3 regions of the Variovorax sp. GW823-FHT02B07 genome follow, and region 3 is predicted to be linked to each of the others. Evidence: predicted binding sites of a transcription regulator. Region 3 holds the regulator's gene; each other region holds the start of a gene.
The links. The regulator sigma-54, encoded in region 3, starts transcription at its own class of promoters, with help from an activator protein. The targets are predictions, from matches to a motif close to TGGCANGNAANCTGCTTT.
Positions count from the first base shown of each region.

Region 1: a site for sigma-54 is predicted at 2,499-2,516, ahead of AC1RGU_RS29850 (TorF family putative porin). Genes of this name have one in related genera too.
Region 2: a site for sigma-54 is predicted at 2,719-2,736, ahead of AC1RGU_RS06140 (transglutaminase family protein). Genes of this name have one in related genera too.

Region 1 is NZ_JBXAJX010000011.1:16,434-21,180, reverse strand. Features, by position in the region: gene AC1RGU_RS29860 (serine/threonine-protein kinase) at 1-791, shown strand, start outside; gene AC1RGU_RS29855 (YifB family Mg chelatase-like AAA ATPase) at 804-2,342, opposite strand; gene AC1RGU_RS29850 (TorF family putative porin) at 2,560-3,426, shown strand; gene glnK (P-II family nitrogen regulator) at 3,497-3,835, shown strand; gene AC1RGU_RS29840 (ammonium transporter) at 3,865-4,747, shown strand, end outside.
Region 2 is NZ_JBXAJX010000001.1:1,299,902-1,304,648, reverse strand. Features, by position in the region: gene AC1RGU_RS06150 (circularly permuted type 2 ATP-grasp protein) at 1-121, opposite strand, end outside; gene AC1RGU_RS06145 (DNA internalization-related competence protein ComEC/Rec2) at 220-2,688, opposite strand; gene AC1RGU_RS06140 (transglutaminase family protein) at 2,810-4,747, shown strand, end outside.
Region 3 is NZ_JBXAJX010000006.1:169,242-173,988, forward strand. Features, by position in the region: gene AC1RGU_RS25850 (thiol:disulfide interchange protein DsbA/DsbL) at 1-177, shown strand, start outside; gene lptA (lipopolysaccharide transport periplasmic protein LptA) at 300-1,019, shown strand; gene lptB (LPS export ABC transporter ATP-binding protein) at 1,016-1,810, shown strand; gene rpoN (RNA polymerase factor sigma-54) at 1,828-3,417, shown strand; gene AC1RGU_RS25870 (phospholipase D family protein) at 3,428-4,747, shown strand, end outside.

The DNA of each region.
Region 1 (4,747 bases), on a different contig from region 3:
GCGCGCTGGTGCTCGCGCTGTTCGCGGTCGGCGGCTGGATCGGCTGGCGGCTGACGGCCAAGGCACCGTCCGATCCGATGATTGCGGCCGCGCCGCCGCCCGGCACGCCGATGTCCGATCCGGGCGCGCCCCCGGCCGCGATGCCGCCGGCCGGCGCGACCTCAGAGGCCCTGCCTGCGTCCGCGCCCGCCGCATCGGCCAGCGCCCCGCTGAGCCCGCTCGACAACGTGCCCATCGCCGCCGCGCCCACGCCACCTGCGGCGCTCCCGGCCGAGCCCGAGGCGCCGCCCGCGCAGCCTGCACCGCCGGCCCAACCCGAAGCGCCGCCGCCCCCCGACCCCGCCGTGGTCGCCGAGGTGGAAGACTGGAACCTGGCCCAGGCCGAGAACACCCGAGAAGGCTACGAGGCCTACCTGCGGCGCCACCGCCGCGGCCTGCATGCGCGCGAGGCGCGCAACGCCATCGCCCAGCTCAACCGGCAGTCACCGCCTCCGCCGGCCGCGGGCAGCACGAACCCCGTGCCGACCGTGATCGCGGGCGCGCCGCCGGCCCCGCCACCGCCGCCGGCCGCGGCGCCCGGCATGGGCCGCGTGCAGTTCAACATCCGGCCCTGGGGCCAGGTCTTCGTCGACGGCGCCGACCGCGGCGTGAGCCCGCCGCTCAAGTCGCTGCCGCTGCGCCCCGGCATCTACACGATCGAGGTGCGCAACGGCGACCTCACGGCCTACCGCCAGCGCGTGACGGTGCAGGACAGCAAGTCCGCACCGGTGGTGAGCCACGAGTTCAAGTAAGAGGGCGGCGCGTCAGGGCGTGCCGGTGCGCAATGCGCGGCGGTACTGCACCGCCTCCGCCACGTGCGCGGCCTGCACCGCGTCCTGCCCCGCGAGGTCGGCGATGGTGCGCGCCACCTTCAGCGCTCGGTGCGTGCTGCGCGCCGACCAGCCCAGCCGCGCGGCCGCCTGCTGCAGCAGCTGTCGGGCGGGGCCGTCGAGCACGGCGTGCGTGTCGATCGCGCGGCCCTGCAGCCCCTGGTTCGCATGGCCCTGGCGTTGCAGCGCGCGGTCGCGTGCGCCCACCACGCGCGCGCGGATGCTGTCGGTCGATTCGCCCGCCGGCGCATCGAGCAGCTGCGGCGCCGACACGGCCGCCACTTCGATGTGCAGGTCGATGCGGTCCAGCAGCGGGCCGCTGAGCTTGCCCTGGTAGCGCGCGACGCGCTCGGGCGTGCAGCGGCAGGGCTTGAGCGTGGAGCCGAGGTAGCCGCAGGGGCAGGGGTTCATCGCGGCGATGAGCTGGAAGCGCGCCGGAAACTCCGCGCGCCGGGCGGCGCGGGTGATCGTGATGGTGCCGGTCTCCAGCGGCTCGCGCAGGGCTTCGAGGGCGGCGCGCGTGAACTCGGGGAACTCATCCAGAAACAAGACGCCGTGGTGCGCGCGCGAGATCTCGCCCGGCCGGGGCGGCGAGCCGCCGCCCACCAGCGCCACCGCGCTCGCCGTGTGGTGCGGCGTGGCCGTCGGGCGGCTCATCCAGCGCTCGGGCGCCAGCCGGCCGTCGAGGCTGGCGATGGCCGCGCTCTCCAGCGCTTCGTCCACGTTCATCGGCGGCAGCAGGCCGGCGAAGCGGTGCGCCAGCATCGACTTGCCCGAGCCCGGCTCGCCCACCATGAGCAGGCTGTGGCCGCCGGCCGCAGCGATCTCGAGGGCGCGCTTGGCGCCGGTGTGGCCCTTGACGTCGGCCAGGTCGGCATAGCGCGGGGCGCCGTCGCCGGGCGCGGCGCGCACGCGGGTCCAGCCGTCGTCGCTCGCGTCGACGGGCCCGCCGCCGCCGGCGACGAACTGGCGCACCACGTCGAGCAGGTGCCGGGCGCCGTACACCTGCGCACCGGGCACCAGCGCAGCCTCTTGCGCGCTGTCCAGGGGCAGCACCAGCCGCACGGCCGCGCCCTGCGTGTAGGTGGCCACGGCCATCGCCAGCGCGCCGCGCACTGGGCGCAGTTCGCCCGACAGCGACAGCTCGCCGGCGAACTCATGGCCGGCGAGGCGGGCGTTCTCGATCTGCCCGCTGGCCGCGAGGATGCCCAGGGCGATGGGCAGGTCGAAGCGGCCCGAATCCTTCGGCAGGTCGGCGGGCGCCAGATTGACCACGATCTTCTTGTTGGTCGGAAATTCGAGCCCGGCGTTCTGGATCGCCGAGCGCACGCGCTCGCGCGCCTCCTTGACCTCGGTCTCGGCCAGCCCGACCAGCGTGAAGCTCGGCAGGCCGTTCGCCAGATGCACCTCGACCGTGACGGCGGCGGCCTCCAAGCCGAGCAAGGCGCGGCTTTGCACCAAAGACAGACTCATTTTTCTCCCTCTCCCCAAGTTGGTGCGCCTGCGACGTGCAAGCCCAGGACCGTGCAGCGTGCAAGCGTGTGCAACTGCCGGAAACAGGGCTTGTAACGATTTGGCGCTCATCGCCGGACACCTGCGCCCTCTGGCCGGGGCGGTATTCGTGCAGTTTGGCACGCTCCCTGCTTTGAGGGTGCTCAGGTCCAACAACACACTTGCGAGGAGTTCCCTGATGACGCACCGTACCGCCGCCCAGGCGTTGATCGTTCTGGCCACTGCACTGACCGCCTCGGGCGCCGCCATGGCCCAGGCCGCCGACGCCGCCGCACCGGCGCCCGCGCCCCTGCTCACGGGCAATGTCTCGCTGACCACGAACTACAAGTTCCGCGGCCAGGACCAGGACATGATCGGCAAGAACGACTACGCCAAGACCAAGGGCTTCAAGCCCGCCATCCAGGGCGGCTTCGACTACGCCTTCGGCGACAGCGGCTTCTACATCGGCAACTGGAACTCCAGCGTCAACTGGCTCAAGGGCAACAGCATCGAGAGCGACCTGTACGGCGGCTACAAGTTCAAGGCCGGCCCGGTCGACATGGACGTGGGCGCGCTCACCTACATCTACCCGGGCAACTCGGTGGGCAACACCACCGAGCTGTACGTGGGCGCCACCTACGCCAACGACAGCTTCGGCTCGTTCACGGCCAAGTACTCGCACACGGTGTCCAAGGACTACTTCGGTTACGCCGGCGCCAAGACGGGCTCGGGCCTGAAGGGCCGCAACACCGGCTACCTGAACCTGGCCTACAGCAAGGAGATCGTGCCCAAGGTCACGCTCAAGGCGGCCGTCGGCTTCACCAACATGTCCAGCGACATCCGCAGCCTGGGCTACAAGAGCTACGTGGACTACAACATCGGCGCCACCTACGACTTCGGCAGCGGCCTGACGCTCACGGGCTCGGTGCAGGGCGCCAACAAGAAGGCCAACTACCAGGTCGTGGCCTACCCGGGCATCGAGATCCCCGACTTCGGCACCTTCGGCACCACCTACTACTCGCCCAACAAGGCACGCTTCATCCTCACGCTGACGAAGACGCTGTAATCGACAGAACAACCAGGCGCGGCCCACGTTGCCGCGCCGCCTTTCATCCATCCAGAAGGAGCAACTCATCATGAAGCTGGTCACAGCCATCATCAAACCGTTCAAGCTCGACGAGGTGCGCGAAGCGCTCTCGGCCATCGGCGTGCAGGGCATCACCGTCACGGAAGTGAAGGGCTTCGGTCGCCAGAAGGGCCACACCGAGCTGTACCGCGGCGCCGAGTACGTGGTCGACTTCCTGCCCAAGGTGAAGATCGAGGCGGCCATCTCCGACGAGCTGGTCGACCGCGTGATCGAGGCCGTGGAAGGCGCCGCGCGCACCGGGAAGATCGGCGACGGCAAGATCTTTGTCTACAACCTCGAGCAGGTCGTGCGCATCCGCACCGGCGAAACGGGCCGCGAAGCCCTCTGATCGAGTCCTGGCCCGAAAGAACAACGACTATGAAAAAACTTCTTGTCTCTCTTGCGCTCGGCTTGAGCGTCTTCGTCGCCGGTACTTCGGCGCTGGCCCAGGCACCCGCCGCCACCCCTGAGGCACCGGCTGCATCGGCACCTGCTGCACCTGCCGCGGCTGCGCCCGCGCCTGCAGCGGCTGCAGCACCCGCTGCTGCCGAAGCCGCGCCCGCCGCACCGGCCGCCGCCCCCGCGCCCAAGGTCGACTCCGGCGACACCGCCTGGATGCTCACCTCGACCCTGCTCGTGATCCTGATGACCATTCCCGGCCTGGCGCTGTTCTACGGCGGCCTGGGCCGTTCCAAGAACATGCTGTCGGTGCTGATGCAGGTCTTCGTGATCTTCTCGCTCATCAGCCTGCTGTGGGCCATCTACGGCTACAGCCTGGCCTTCACGGGCGACGGCAACTTCTTCGGGAGCTTCGACAAGATCTTCATGAAGGGCATCACGCAGGAGACCTTCGGCGCGCTGACCACGATCCCCGAATACGTGTTCTTCGCCTTCCAGGGCACCTTCGCGGCCATCACCGTGGCGCTGATCGTCGGCGCTTTTGCGGAACGCGCCAAGTTCTCGGCCGTGCTGCTGTTCTCGGTGATCTGGTTCACCTTCAGCTACGTGCCGATGGCCCACATCGTGTGGGGCGGCGGCCTGCTGGGCAAGGACGGCGCGCTCGACTTCGCCGGCGGCACCGTGGTGCACATCAACGCCGGTATCGCCGGCCTGGTCGGTGCCTACATGGTCGGCAAGCGCGTGGGCTACGGCAAGGAAGCCTTCACGCCGCACTCGCTCACGCTCACCATGGTCGGCGCCTCGCTGCTGTGGGTCGGCTGGTTCGGCTTCAACGCGGGTTCGGCAGGTGCTGCCAACGCCG
Region 2 (4,747 bases), on a different contig from region 3:
GCCGCGATCGCATCACCTCACCGGGTTGCTTCGCAAGCCATTGGTCGTAGCGCTTGTAGTGCTGTCGGATTGCAGCGCCCGCATAGGGGAGCTGCTCATACATCTCGTCGAATTTGTGCATGGAACGACCAATCTCCTTGAGCCATAGCTTAGCAAGTTCGAGGCCAGTAGAAGCCCTAGGTTTGGGCCCGATGCGAGGGCATTTCGCGTTTCGGACCTTCATGGCATGCGGTGGCGCCAGTAGCGCGGATCATTCGCGCGTTCACACTTCAGCTCGGCCGGCGCCGGGCTCGCCCAGTGGGCGGCGCCGCAGCGCGGGCTGTCGACCACCTGCACGCCGCGTTCGACGTAGCGCGCCACCACCTCGGGCGCGGGGTGGCCGAAGCGGCTGCGGTAGCCGGCCTGCACGAGCGCGATGCGCGGGCGCACGGCGTCCAGAAAAAGCTCGCTCGACGAGGTCTTGCTGCCATGGTGCGGCACCAGCAGCACGTCGGCCGCAAGCCCGGGCGTTCGCGACACCAGCGCGGCCTCCTGCAGCCGTTCGATATCGCCCGCCAATAGAACCGTGGCACGGCCGTTGCCGATGCGCAGCACGCACGACACGGCATTGGGCCGCGTGAAGCCGAGGTAGTCGCTGTCGAAGGGAAACAGCACCTCGAAATCGACACCGTCCCAGGTCCAGCGCTGCCCGGCCTCGCAGCGGCGCGCGGGGCGCAGCGCCTGCAGCGGGTGCGCGGCCTCGATGGAACTCAGCAGCGCGGCCTGCGGCTGCATGGCGAGCACGGCGGGGGCGCCGCCGGTGTGGTCGATGTCACGGTGGCTCAGCAGGAGCATGTCGAGCCGCTCGCCCCGCGCGCGCAGCAGCGGCACGAGCACGCGGTGGCCCGCGTCGCTGTCGAGCCCGTAGCGCGGCCCGGCGTCGTACAGCAGGCTGTGCGTGGCGGTGCGCACGAGCACCGCGTTGCCCTGCCCGATGTCGGCGGCGAGGAGGTCGAACTCGCCCACGGCGGGCCGCGTCGGCAGCCACAGCAGCACCGGCAACAGCAGCGGCAGGCCGAGCGCGCGCACCGACCACGGCAGGCGCATCGCCAGCAGCACGCCGCCCGCCACGCCGCTTGCGGCCAGCCATGGCGGCGGCGCGGCCATCGACAGCGTGGCGAACGGCAGGCCGGCGAGCGCCTGCAGCAGCAGCGCGAACAGCTTCACGGCGACGGCCGCCGCGTCCCACAGCGGCGGCACCGCCACGCCGAGCATCGCCAGCGGCGTGATCACCAGCGTCACCCACGGGATCGCGAGCGCGTTGGCCACGAGCCCGACCGCCGACACCTGCTGGAACAGCAGCAGGCTCAGCGGCGTGAGCGCCAGCGTGATCGTCCATTGCTCACGAAAGAAGCGCCCCAGGCGCGTGAGCGCGCCCCCCCTGCCCTCGCCCGGCACGGCCGTGGCGGAGGCGAACAGCACCGCCACCGCCACGAAGCTGAGCCAGAAGCCGGCCTGCAGCAGCGCCCACGGATCGGCGCCCACCACGACCGCCGCCGTCAGCAGCCAGACGTGCGGCCATGGCCAGCGCCGGCCCGTCAGGCGCAGCAGCGCCACGGCCGCGAGCATCCAGACCGTGCGCTGCGAGGGCACGCCCCAGCCACTGAAGAGCGCGTAGAGCGCGGCCAGCAGCACGCCGCCCGCGAGCGCAGCCTGTTGCGCGGGCAGCCGCAGCATGAGCCGGCTGCTGCGCCGCCAGAGCGCGCCCACGACATGCGCCGCGAACCACGCGAACAAGGTGATGTGCAGGCCCGAGATCGACATCAGGTGCGCCACGCCGGTAGCGCGGAACACGTCCCAGTCGGCGCGGTCGATGGCGCCCTGGTCGCCAGTGACGAGCGCGGCGATCACGCCGGCCTGGCGCCGGTCGTCCACGCGGGCGAAGACGGCATCGCGCACGGCTTCGCGCGCCCGCTCGATCGGGTGCCGCCACGTCGTGCCCAGCAGGCGCGGCGCGGGGTCGCGCGCCCCGGCGCGCACATGGCCCTGCGCATGCACGCCTTGCTCCCACGCCCACAGTTCGCTGTCGAAGCCGTGCGGATTGAGGTTGCCGTGCGGCGCGCGCAGGCGCACGGTCAGTTGCCAGCGCTGGCCGGCGTGCACCTCGCCCACGGTGCGTGCGACGGATGCGCGACGTTCGGCGGGCTGCTCCCACATCCCGCCGTAGTCGCCGTACCAGGCGAGTGCGATGCGCGGCGGCACCGCCGGCGGCGCAGCATCACGTGAGGCCTCGGCCCACTGCGCCGTCTCCACATCGAAACGGAAGCGCGTTCCGATCTCGCCGGGCTGCGGCATCTGCGAGACCACGCCCGTGAGCCGCAGGTCGCGTCCTTCGAGCTGCGGCTCCAGCGCCCCTTGCGCGTAGGCCGTGGCGCGCCATCCGGCGAGCCCCGCGCCGGCCATCGCGCCGCAGGCCAGCGACAGCACGAGCACCGCCCACCGAGGCCCACGCCACCGCCACAACAGCCATCCGCCGCCGAGCCCCACGAGCAGCAACGCGACGTAGACACCCGCCGCCCACAACAGCGGCTGGCGCAGTTGCACCGCCGCGCCGAGCAGCGTGCCGCCCAGCGCAACGAAGGCCCCCGACCCACCCGCGACAGCCTCGGACGCACGCCGCGACTGCCCTCCCGACACCCCGGAATCCATGATGCAAACCCTCCCCCAACCCACGCTCGATGGCGCGTTAATTGCTTGGCAACTGGGCTAGTATGCGTCTCACCAGAGACATCTTTTCGATGCAACCTCGCTGCACTGCACGCCCCTACGCATGTCCATCCACGCCGCACTCCACCACGTCACCCACTACACATACGACCGCCTGGTGCAGTTGGGCCCGCAAGTCGTGCGACTGCGCCCCGCGCCCCATTGCCGCAGCAATGTGATCTCGTACTCGCTGCGGGTCGAGCCGGCCGAGCACTTCGTCAACTGGATGCAGGACCCGTTCGCCAACTACCAGGCGCGGCTCGTGTTCCCCGAGAAGACGCGCGAGTTCAAGGTCACGGTCGACCTCGTGGTCGAGATGGCGGTCTACAACCCCTTCGACTTCTTCCTCGAGCCGCAGGCCGAGAACTTCCCCTTCAAGTACACGGCCTCGCAGGCGGAAGAGCTGGCGCCCTACCTCGTCACCGAGAAGCCCACGCCGCTGCTGCAGGCCTACCTCGACAGGATCGAGCGCAAGGAGCAGCGCACCATCGACTTCCTGGTCGGCATCAACCAGCAGGTGCAAAAGGACGTCAGCTACCTCATCCGCATGGAGCCCGGCGTGCAGACGCCCGAAGAAACGCTGAGCAACGGCAGCGGCTCGTGCCGCGACTCGGGCTGGCTGCTGGTGCAGCTGCTGCGCCACTGCGGCCTGGCCGCGCGCTTCGTGTCGGGCTACCTGATCCAGCTCACGCCCGACGTGAAGGCGCTCGACGGCCCCAGCGGCACCACGGTCGACTTCACCGACCTGCACGCCTGGTGCGAGGTGTTCCTGCCGGGCGCCGGCTGGATCGGCCTGGACGCCACCTCGGGCCTGCTCGCCGGCGAAGGCCACATTCCACTGGCCTGCACGCCCACGCCGTCGAGCGCCGCGCCCATCGAAGGTGGCGTCGACGAGTCCGAGGTCGAGTTCAGCCACGAGATGAAGGTCACGCGCATCTACGAATCGCCGCGCGTCACCAAGCCCTACACCGAAGAACAATGGGCCGAGGTGCTCGCGCTCGGCGACGCGGTCGATGCGCGCCTCGTCGCCGGCGACGTGCGCCTGACCATGGGCGGCGAGCCCACCTACGTGGCCACCAGCGACCGCGACGCGCCCGAATGGAACACCGACGCGCTCGGCCCCACCAAGCGCGGCTACGCCACCGAGCTCGTGCACAAGCTGCGCGCCGAGTACGGCCAGGGCGGCTTCCTGCATTTCGGCCAGGGCAAGTGGTACCCGGGCGAGCAGCTGCCGCGCTGGGCGCTGTCGATCTTCTGGCGCGCCGACGGCCAGACGCTGTGGCACGACCCCGAGCTGTTCGCCGACGAACGCTTTCCCACGCACTACACGAGCGAGGATGCGCGCCGCTTCACCACCGTGCTGGCGCACAAGCTGGGCCTCACCGAGCGCTACATCCAGGCCGGCTACGAGGACACCTACTACTACCTGTGGCGCGAACGCCGCCTGCCGGTGAACGTCGACCCCTTCGACTCCAAGCTCGACGACGAACTCGAACGCGTGCGCCTGCGCCGCGTGTTCACGCAGAAGCTCGACGCGGTGATCGGCTACATGCTGCCCATCGAACCCGGCAACGCCAACAGCGACGCGCCCGCGCTCGCCGGCCCCGGCTGGAAGACCGGCCCCTGGTTCCTGCGCGACGACCGCCTGTTCCTGATCCCGGGCGACTCGCCCATGGGTTACCGCCTGCCGCTCGACTCGCAACCGTGGGCCAGCAAGGGCGACTACCCCTATCTCATCGAGCGCGACCCGACCGCGCCGCGCGCGGCGTTGCCCAGCGCGTCCGACTACCGCGCGCGCTATGCCACCGCCACCCCGGTGGCCGGCGCCGACCTGGGCGAGGTGCCCTACACCTTCGGCGCGCCGCCCGTGGTGGCCGCGTCGCTGCGCATGCAAAGCCCCGGCGATGCGGCGAAGGGCGATGCAGCAGCTGCTGCGGATGCCGCCACGCCCGCCACGCGCCAGCCGCTGCGCGGCGAATCGGCCCACTGGGTCACGCGCACC
Region 3 (4,747 bases):
TTCGGCGTGGCCAGCAAGGCCCGCCGCGCGGCGCAGCAGACCGAGGCCTACAAGGTCGCCGGCGTGCCGGCCCTGGCCGTGGCGGGCCGCTGGTATGTCGACGGCGAAACCGCCGGCAGCATGTCCAAGGTGCTGCAGGTCGCGACCTTCCTCATCGGCGAAGCCAAGAAGGGCTGACCGACCCGACGACCTGCTTTCTTGGTCGAATGCAAGGCCCGCTTTGGCGGGCTTTTTCATTGGCGGCGGTGGGCAATTGCCATCCCACGCATACAATGTTTCAGAGCAAGTTTCGTGCCTTTATGACATTGCCCTCCATCCCCACATTCCCCACCCTTCGTCGCCTCGGCCGCCTGGCTTTCGGTGCGCTGTTGCTGGCCGGTGCCGCCTCGAGCGCCCTGGCCGAGACCGCCGACCGCACCAAGCCGATGAACATCGAGTCCGACTCGATGCGCTACGACGACCTGAAACAGACCAGCGTGTTCACCGGCAACGTGCTGGTCACGAAGGGCACGATCATCATCCGCGGCGCGCGGCTGGACGTGCGCCAGGACGCCGAGGGCTACCAGTACGGCGTGGTCACGGCGGCGCCCGGCAAGCTGGCCTATTACAAGCAGAAGCGCAACGCCGGCGACGAGTGGATCGAGGGCGAGTCGGAAGTCATCGAGTACGACAGCCGCGCCGACAACGTCAAGTTCATCCGCCGTGCCGTCATGCGCCGGCTGATCGGCGCCACGGCCAACGACGAGAGCAGCGGCGCGCTGATCGTCTACGACCAGAGCAACGACACCTACACCGTCAACGGCTCCCTCGTGCCGCCGAACGCCGGCGTCTCGGCGGGCGGTGGCGGTCGCGTGAAGGCCATCCTCACGCCGAAGGCCGCCGCGGCCCCGGCGGCGGGCGGTTCCGCACCGGCAGCCGGCGGCAAGAAGCCTGTGGCCCCGGCACCCACCCCCGCGCCCGGCGCCGGGCTGCGCCCGAGCACCACGCTGGGCGGCACCGAAGGGGAAGGGCGCAAGTGATCGAAACCGCAGGAACCCAGACCGCCGACGGCATTCCGGGCAGCCGCCTCGTGGCGCGCGGCCTCAAGAAGAGCTACGGCAGCCGCACGGTCGTCAAAGACGTCTCGCTCGACGTGCAAAAGGGCGAGGTCGTCGGACTGCTCGGCCCCAACGGCGCGGGCAAGACCACCTCGTTCTACATGATCGTCGGGCTGGTGCGCGCCGACGCCGGCGAGATCACCATCGACGGCGAGCCCATCGCCCACATGCCCATTCACCGCCGCGCGCGCATGGGCCTGAGCTACCTGCCGCAGGAAGCCTCGATCTTCCGCAAGCTCACGGTCGAGGAAAACGTGCGCGCCGTGCTCGAGCTGCAGCGCGAGCCCGACGCCAACGGCCGCATGATGCCGCTGACCAAGCAGCACACCGAAGAGCGCCTGGCCGATCTGCTGGCCGACCTGCGCGTGGACCACCTGCGCGACTCGCCCGCGCTCGCGCTGTCGGGCGGCGAGCGCCGCCGCGTTGAAATTGCACGCGCGCTGGCCACCCAGCCGCGCTTCATCCTGCTGGATGAGCCCTTCGCCGGCATCGACCCGATCGCCGTGATCGAGATCCAGCGGATCATCAGTTTCCTGAAAGAGCGCGGCATCGGCGTGCTCATCACTGACCACAACGTGCGTGAAACGCTGGGCATCTGCGATCACGCGTTCATCATCAGCGACGGGCACGTGCTGGCACAAGGCACACCCTCGGAGATCGTCGACAACGCCGAGGTACGCAGGGTGTACCTGGGCGAGCACTTCCGCATGTAAGGGAGGGTCGGGTCTCCATGAAGCAAGGGCTGTCCCTTCGCGTCTCGCAGCATCTGGCGCTGACGCCACAGCTGCAGCAGTCCATTCGCCTGCTCCAGCTCTCCACGCTCGAACTGAGCCAGGAGGTCGAGCAGATGCTGGACGAGAACCCGTTCCTCGAACGCACCGCGGAAGAAGCGGCGCGCGAGGAGTTCGGGCTGGACACGGCCGACGCGCCGGTGCCGCGCGACGACGCGGGCGAGGGTGAGGCCGAGTTCACGCCGTCCGCCGCCAGCACGTCCTCCACCTCCAGCGACACCACCACCTCGACCCCCGACACCGACGGCCCCGCCGCCGAGATCGCCGAGCGCGAGCCCGACTGGGAAGGCGACGGCACCGTCGACATGGCGCCCGACGACAGCGAGTGGGGCAGCGACGCACCCGCGCGCCAGAACAACCTGGGCGACGACGAGCGTGCCGACGCCACCGAACTCGCGCGCAGCCAGGAGTCGCTGCAGTCCTTCCTGCACCGCCAGGCGCTGAGCCTGCGGCTCAATGAGAACGACTGCGCCGCGCTGCGCTTCCTGATCGAATCGCTCAACGACGACGGCTACCTCGAAGACTCGCTGCCCGCGCTGGCCTCGGGCCTGGCGGGCGACGACAACGACCAGTTCGACGACCTTGTGCACCACTTCCAGGTGGCGCTGGGCCTGCTGCAGAGCCTGGAGCCGGTGGGCGTCGGCGCGCGCGATCTCGGCGAATGCCTGAGCATCCAGCTGAAGGCGCTCGCCAGCGAAGACGAGACCGAGGCCGAAGCGCTCATCCGCAAGACCGCCATCGCGATCTGCAAACAGCCCATGGAGCTGCTCGCGCGGCGCGACTTCAAGCGCCTGGCCACGCTCACGCGCACCAACGAAGACCTGGTGCGCTCGGCGCTGCAGGTCATTGCGCGCCTCGAACCCAAGCCGGGCCGCCGCTTCGTCGACGTCGAGCGCAACATCGTCATCCCCGACGTGATCGTCACCAAGACCGGGCGCGGCACGAACGTGAAGTTCCGCGTCATGCTCAACCCCGAAGTCATGCCGCGCCTGCGCGTGCACGACATCTACGCCGGCGCGCTCAAGTCGCACAAGGGCGAGGGCAGCCAGGCGCTGTCGCAGCGGCTGCAGGAGGCGCGCTGGTTCATCAAGAACATCCAGCAGCGCTTCGACACCATCCTGCGCGTGAGCAACGCCATCGTCGAGCGCCAGAAGAGCTACTTCGTGCACGGCGAGCTGGCCATGCGCCCGCTGGTGCTGCGCGAGATCGCCGACGAGTTGGGCCTGCACGAGTCGACCATCTCGCGCGTGACCACCGCCAAGTACATGGCCACGCCGTTCGGCACCGTCGAGCTCAAGTACTTCTTCGGCTCGGCGCTGGGCACCGAGACCGGCGGCAACGCGTCGAGCACCGCGGTGCGCGCGCTGATCAAGCAGTTCGTGAGTTCCGAGAGCATCAAGAAGCCGCTGTCCGACAGCCAGATCTCCGAGATGCTGAAAGAGCAGGGCATCGAGTGCGCGCGCCGCACCGTCGCCAAGTACCGCGAGGCGCTGCGCATCGCGCCCGCCAACCTGCGCAAGGCCCTGTAGAAAGCCCACGATGACCCGTCGCCTGCTGTCACGCTGGGGGCATTGGGTCTTCGCCCTCGTGGCGGCATCACTGTTCGCCGGCTGCGCCACCTTGCCCGACGAGGCACCGCGCCCGCCCACCAAGGCCATCGCCGTCTCGGCCGACACCGCGCTCGGCAAGATCGCGCTGGCCTCGCAGCCCGACCCCGACCTCAGCGGCTTTCGCCTCATGCCCGGCGGCGACTTCGCCTTCGACACGCGGCTGCAGCTGGCGCGCCGCGCGCAGCGCACGCTCGACGTGCAGTACTACCAGATCGAGAACGACGAGACCGGCCGCTACCTGCTGCGCACCCTGCGCGATGCGGCCCAGCGCGGCGTGCGGGTGCGCTTGTTGATGGACGACCTCTACACCTCCGGCGAAGACGAGCTGCTGCTCGGCCTGGCCGCCACGCCGAACGTGGAGCTGCGCCTGTTCAACCCGTTCCCGGCCGGGCGCGGCAGCCTGCTCAAGCGCTTCACCGCGTCGCTGTTCGACTTCAGCCGCGTCAACCGCCGCATGCACAACAAGCTCTTCATCGCCGACGGCGCGATGGCGGTGGCGGGCGGGCGCAACATCGGCAACCAGTACTTCCGCCGCACCACCGGCCCGAACTTCATCGACCTCGACACCTTCGTCACGGGCGCGCTGATCCCGCGCCTGGGCGTGCTGTTCGACCAGTACTGGAACAGCCCGCACGTGCGCCCGATCGGCGCGGTCGTGCACACCGACCTGCCGCGCGAAGAACTGCAGCGCCGCTTCGACGCCGCCACCGGCCCCGACACCACGCCGCCGCCGCCCAGGCCCGCGCCCAACGACCTGCTCGGCTACAGCCCGGTGGCCGACGACCTCGACGCCGGCAAGCTCGGCCTGATCTGGACCACCGCCGAGGCCTACGCCGATTCCCCCGACCGCGTGATCGGCAAGACCGCGTCGTACGGCGGCGTGCCGCTGCTCGACGTGGACAGCGTGCGCTACAACGTGGTCGAGCAGATGCGCCGCGCGCGCAGCGAGGTGACGCTGGTCTCGCCCTACCTGATCCCGGGCGCGTCGGGGCTGGAGGTGATGCGCGAGATCCGCGGGCGCAACGTGAAGATCAGCGTGGTCACCAACTCGCTCGCCGCCACCGACGAACCGCTCGTGCACACCGCCTACCGCCGCTACCGCGCCGACATGCTGGCGCTGGGCGCCGAGCTGCACGAGCTGAGTTCCGCGCGCACGCGGCGCAGCGTGCGCCTCGGCCTGTTCGGCACGTCGGTGGGCCGGCTGCACGCCAAGTCGGCGGTGATCGACCAGCGCATCCTGTTCGTCGGC